2 regions of the Kluyvera intermedia genome follow, and region 1 is predicted to be linked to the other one. Evidence: predicted binding sites of a transcription regulator. Region 1 holds the regulator's gene; the other holds the start of a gene.

Region 1 (3,211 bases):
CAAGATATTCGCGGAACACGGTTGAGTAGAGCTTATTGCCCTTAAAGGTACGGCGAATAAAGAACGCGCCCAGGCGGCGGAAAATCGGGCCCGCTGGCCAGAAGTTCAGGTTGATACCGGCAGCGATATGTGGCGGCACCAGCCCCTGGTGGTAGAGCACGTAAGAGAGCAGCAGATAGTCCATGTGACTGCGGTGGCAGGGCACATAAACAATCTCATGCCCGTCGTGCGCCAACTGGCGTACGCGCTCGGCGTTATTGACGTTAATCCCCTGATACAGACGGTTCCAGGTAAAACTCAGGATACGGTCGGTCAGACGGATCATTTCGTAGGAGAAGTTAGCGGCAATCTCTTCCATCAGCGCAATGGCATTCTGTTGCGCTTTTTCGTGGGAGATTTTTTTGCTGCGTGCTTCGTCCTCTACCGCTTTGGCAATCGCTTTTGACGCCAGCAGTTTTTTGAACAGGTCATGACGTGCAGGCAGGCGTGGACCTACTGCTGCCAGGCGCTGACGAGCAAAGTGCATACGGGCCACACGCGCCAGTTTTTGGGCGATGGTCTTATCCGTGCCGTGTTCATCGGCCATGCGGCGCAGTGAGACGGACGGGGAGAAACGCACGAAGCTATCGCGCCCCAGCCAGGAGACGGCGAAGAATTTCTGGAAGCCGTTCAGCATCCGCAGAGGTGGATTCACCTCGCCTTTCTCGCGACCTGGAGAACGCCCAAACATCACCGACACCGGCACCATTTGCACATCCAGATTTGGATTGCTACGGTGCAGATCGAGGTAGTCGTGGAACAGCTTAATCGACTCTTCTTTCGGCGTGTAGTAAGTGAAGACGCGCGGGCCGCCGTGAATGAACACGTAGCGCGGCAGCAGGGTGCCGTCGATTTCTAACGGTTCGAGCGGATCGGGAAGCTCGTGCGCCAGACACTGGGCGCGCAGCGTCAGTAAGTCGGCCTTAGAGTTATAAGGCAGGACGTACATAATTGGACGTGATGTATCAAGCCCCAATTCCTGGGCAGGTTCTGCCGGAATAGACTTGCTCTTTACCAGAACACTTAATGGTAAATTCAGTAATTTGTAGTAAATTCGTGGCCAGCCGGACATAAACGATGTAAAGCCTCTGGTTAATCATGCAAATGCGCGGCAAGAATATCAGAAAGTCGGCAGAATTTCTGTTCTACCGCTTCATAACACGCATTGTCATAGACGTATAAATGAAAAAGGTTCTTTAGATGGCCAATAATACCACTGGGCTCACCCGAATCATCAAAGCTGCAGGCTATTCCTGGAAAGGATTTCGCGCGGCATGGATCAACGAAGCTGCCTTCCGCCAGGAAGGGGCCGCCTCGGTCGTGGCGATTATCATCGCCTGCTGGCTGGATGTTGATCCCATCACCCGCGTGCTGCTTATCGGCTCCGTCCTGTTGGTGATGATAGTGGAAATTCTCAATAGTGCACTGGAAGCGGTAGTTGACCGTATTGGTTCGGAGCATCACGAACTGTCGGGGCGTGCGAAAGACATGGGATCGGCGGCGGTGCTACTGTCGATTTTCGTCGCGCTTCTCACCTGGGGCATCCTGTTGTGGGCGCATTTCCACTAAAGCTGTGAAAACTGCCTGATTTTGCGTGTTTTATGGTTCCAAAATAGACACTAGCTGTATATACTCACAGCATAACTGTATATACACCCAGGGGGCGGAATGAAAGCATTAACGACCAGGCAGCAAGAGGTGTTTGATCTCATCCGGGATCACATCAGCCAGACGGGCATGCCGCCAACACGTGCGGAAATTGCTCAGCGCTTGGGGTTCCGTTCCCCGAACGCTGCTGAAGAACACCTTAAAGCGCTCGCGCGTAAAGGGGTTCTTGAGATTGTCTCAGGCGCCTCTCGCGGCATCCGCCTGCTGGTGGAAGAAGAAACGGGCCTGCCACTGGTAGGCCGTGTGGCGGCGGGCGAACCGCTGCTGGCGCAGCAGCACATTGAAGGGCACTACCAGGTTGACCCTTCGCTGTTCAAACCGAGCGCAGATTTTCTGCTTCGGGTGAGCGGCATGTCGATGAAAGATATCGGGATTATGGATGGCGATCTGCTCGCTGTGCATAAAACTCAGGACGTGCGTAACGGCCAGGTTGTGGTGGCGCGTATCGACGAAGAAGTGACGGTGAAACGCCTGAAAAAACAGGGTAACGTCGTCGAATTGCTGCCCGAAAACAGCGAATTTTCCCCTATCGTGGTCGATCTGCGTCAGCAGAACTTCTCGATTGAAGGGCTAGCCGTTGGCGTTATCCGCAACGGTGAATGGCTGTAACTCTTCCCCTGTCTTAAACGGCTGTGAGGCTTTCGCTATCACAGCCTTTTTTCTTTCTGGTATACACACATGCCGCTTCTGACTTCCGCCGATAAGGCCCTGTGGCGCCTGGCGCTTCCCATGATCTTCTCCAACATCACCGTTCCTCTTCTGGGGCTGGTGGATACCGCGGTTATTGGTCACCTCGACAGTCCCGTTTACCTCGGCGGCGTGGCGATTGGCGCCACTGCGACCAGTTTCCTGTTCATGCTATTGCTGTTTTTACGTATGAGCACTACTGGCCTGACATCACAGGCGTTTGGCGCCAAAAATCCGCAGGCGCTGGCTCGTGCGCTGGTGCAGCCGCTGCTGCTGGCGCTGGGGGCCGGATTGCTGATTGTCCTCTTCAGAAATCCATTGATTGAGTTGGCGCTGTCCATCGTCGGAGGGAGCGGTGAAGTGCTGGAGCAGGCGCGGCGTTTTCTTTCCATCCGTTGGCTAAGCGCTCCGGCATCACTGGCAAACCTCGTACTGCTGGGCTGGTTGCTCGGCGTGCAATATGCGCGAGCGCCCGTAGTGCTACTGGTGGTCGGTAACGTTCTGAACATTGTGCTCGATCTGTGGCTGGTTATGGGGCTACACATGAACGTGCAGGGCGCGGCGCTGGCAACGGCGATTGCCGAATACGCTACCTTGCTGGTGGGATTGGGCATGGTGCGTAAGGTGCTGGTGATGCGCGGGATTTCCTGGGCAATGCTCAAAACCGCCTGGGCGGGTGACTTCCGCCGCTTGCTGGCGCTGAACCGCGACATCATGCTGCGCTCGTTGCTGCTCCAGCTTTGCTTTGGTGCCGTGACCGTTTTTGGCGCGCGTCTTGGTAGCGACGTGGTGGCGGTGAATGCGGTGCTGATGACCA
Region 2 (3,211 bases), 1.4 Mb from region 1:
TTTAGATACCAGGTAATCAACTACGGACTGTGCACGTTTCTCAGACAGACCCTGGTTGTAAGCGTCAGAACCGATGCGGTCAGTGAAGCCCAGAACCACTACGGAACCGTCTTTCGGATCCAGGTTGCTCAGCTGGCTGTACATCTGGTCCAGAGCCTGCTTACCTTCTGGTTTCAGGGTAGATTTGTTGAAGGTGAACAGAACGTCAGACTTCAGGGTGAAGTGTTTGGTCTGTACTTCTGGCGCTGGAGCTGGAGCTGGAGCAACTACTGGAGCTGCTGCATCCTGCTGGCCGAAACGGTAGGAAACACCTACGCTCAGCATGCCGTTGTCTGGACGTACGCCAACGCTGTTTGCGTCGCCGATGTTGTTAACCCACTGGTATTCCAGACGGGTAGCGATGTCACGGGTCATTGCCCATTCAACGCCGCCAGCGAATACTGGGGAAACGCCGGTGTCGTGGTGATCGCCAGCGATGTTGTTGCTGGAGTCTGCACGCCAAACCATACCACCCAGACGGGTGTAGATGTCCAGATCGTCAGTGATTGGGTAACCCAGTTTAGCGGTCAGCTGAACGCCTTGAGCTTTCAGAGCACCGTTAGTCTGGCTACCGGTATATTCCATACGGCCCAGCCAGTCGTAACCCATTTCGAAACCAACATACGGGTTAACCTGATAACCACCGAAGGCGCCTGCGCCCAGCTGGCTGTTGTGGGTTGAACCGTTGTTGTTCAGGTCACTCTGGTACCAGCCAGTGTCATGGAACTGGGACCAACCCAGTTTACCACCAGCATACCAGGTGTTGTCTTGCGGAGCGGCCTGCGCTACAGAAGCGAAGCCTGCCAGTGCCACTGCAATCGCGATAGCTGTCTTTTTCATTTTTTGCGCCTCGTTATCATCCAAAATTTGCCATGAAGTTCTAAGTAGACTCACGGTTAAATCCTTCCACCGGGGGCGTGGCTTAGTGAATTACTTAGCAGATATCTGCGGTGTAAGCTGAGCACCCCTGGCGATGTAAAGTCTACAACGTCGTTCGAAACTTACAAGTGTGAACTCCGTCAGGCTTATGAAAAAAAAAGAGTTGTGTACGCAATATTTAACATTTATGTTGAAAAATTAAACAGTGAAAAACACTGAAAACCGCACCAGACAAGCCTTCTGCGCAAAAACCATCAGGAAATCTACGAGATAAAAAAGTTTCGAAAAAATTACTCAGAAAAATCCTATTTTTACTTAATGGTACAAATTTGAGTGAATTTTTAGCCCATTAAATTGTCCAGTGGGGTGAGAAGTCGACTGAACTGGTCGCATAATGAACACCATCGAGTTCCCTTCTTCGGCGGCGCTTAATAAACGAGCATGCTCATCTGATGACAATTCTTCCGTCAACCAGCCAATAACAACACTATAATTTCCAGTGCGCAATGCACGAACCATCGAATCAAGCATGTCGCACGGTGACATCTGGCGCAGCTGCATAACTTTGGTTAATGGTAGGCCAGACGACTGTACCCACTCACGGCTCAGTTTTTGCTGCGGGGTGAGCCACAGCTGCCAGCGCGATTGTTGCCCCAGTTGTTGAAGTAATGGTAGCAGTAACATCTGCGCCATCATGGGCTGATCTTCGCGATAGAGCACTTCGCTGATTAAAGCGGCAGAAGTATTTTCTACCGGGGTATAGGTCTGTGAAGCCGTGTTGACGGCAGCCGCGGAAGAACGATTTACAACACCAGAAGTATACATAGCTAATCCAACCTTGTGGGTTACTGTATGCATATACAGTACTACCCTGTATGTTAAAGATCAACCTCATTTTCTGAAAGCAACTCGCAAAATTGCACACTAATTACCTGGGAGGCGAAATTCACCTTGCCGTCCTGCGTGAACTTCCTTATGTTGCTAATTATGTGTTCCGTTAACGAATTTAATGGATTCATGTCCATGATTATTAAGGATTAATCATGAAGGTAATATCATATAAACGGATTTATCAATCCCAGGAATATTTTGCGGTGTTAGGAAAAGTCAGGTCACGAGCGCTGTTTGGTGGTTACAGCCTTGCCGTTGACGACACGGTTTTCGCAATGGTTGCGGAGGGGGAGCTGTATTTGAGGATGTGCGAAAAAACCGCCATTTATCAGACTCAGCACTCGCCGCCATTATTGATGTTACGTAAACGAGGAAGCTCGCTTCAGCTTAAGTATTTCAAAGTAGATGATGCTCTCTGGGCCAACAAACCTGTTTTATTGCAACTGGGGCTGTTTTCACTAGAGGATGCGCGACGTGAAAAGTCCCATCAAAAGCATCCGCAGCGATTAAAAGATTTACCCAATCTCTCTTTTCATATGGAATTGCTGTTGCATGAAGCGGGTATTAAGGATGTCCGGGCGTTGCAACAAATGGGGGCGAAAACGGTGTGGTTGCTTCTTCGTCAAAAACGTAAACAGATAAGTTCCAATGTCATTTACTCATTGGAGGGAGCCATTCAGGGTGTGCATGCTGCTGCACTCCCGGCGCTAAAGCGTCAGGAGCTGGAAGAGTGGGTGCGCAATCGCACCCACAAGAACTAAACGCAGGTATTAGACCAGAACCTGCTTTTGTAGCCGACAGATTTCCGGTAACAGTGAAATCATCAGACCTATTTGTTGCAGAACCAATGGCTCTTTGCTGTCCGGGCGAGGATCAAGATGATTGATCCGTGCCGATAACCCGGTGAGTGCCTGCTGAACCCGTTCTTCATCTGAAGGGAGGTGATGCAGAGCATCGTCGACATAACAGACAGCGTCGTCCAGAAGAGCCAGAATTTCTGGTGAAGTTAATTTCTCCCGGTGGGCGCCCAGCGCGGAGATATAGCTGGTTAAAGTATGGTTCAGACACAGTAAGCGGAAAGCCGTTTCTCGCATTTCAGCGGTGACGTTGGGTTCGGTAGACATATTCGATACGACCGAGGCCAGTTCGGCATCTCTATTATGCGCATCACGACGCGCTATCCGGTAAGCGAGCCGGTTATCACGCCCCTGGTGATACTGCTCAAGTATGGCATCAAGATAACGGCAGTTGGCATTAACTGCGCGCTCAAGTACCCGAGGCAGGTTGCGGAATTTCCAATCTGGCCAGATAAAGCTCACTGCAAACCAGGCAATCCCGCAGCCAATCAGGGTATCAATTACGCGTGGCAGCGCGACTTCAAATCCTTCACCAAGTAGGTTAA

The links. Region 1 encodes LexA, which represses DNA repair genes until DNA is damaged. Its sites were predicted from a motif close to TNCTGTATGTACATACAGNA; they were not measured.
Region 2: the regulator LexA is predicted to act here: its motif matches at 1,765-1,784, upstream of sulA (SOS-induced cell division inhibitor SulA).

What each region holds. Positions count from the first base shown of each region.
Region 1 is NZ_CP139986.1:4,387,187-4,390,397, reverse strand. It holds gene plsB (glycerol-3-phosphate 1-O-acyltransferase PlsB) at 1-1,111, opposite strand, end outside; gene U0026_RS21120 (diacylglycerol kinase) at 1,240-1,608, shown strand; gene lexA (transcriptional repressor LexA) at 1,708-2,316, shown strand; gene dinF (MATE family efflux transporter DinF) at 2,386-3,211, shown strand, end outside.
Region 2 is NZ_CP139986.1:3,016,646-3,019,856, reverse strand. It holds gene ompA (porin OmpA) at 1-879, opposite strand, end outside; gene sulA (SOS-induced cell division inhibitor SulA) at 1,234-1,743, opposite strand; gene U0026_RS14700 (TfoX/Sxy family DNA transformation protein) at 1,962-2,570, shown strand; gene yccS (YccS family putative transporter) at 2,580-3,211, opposite strand, start outside.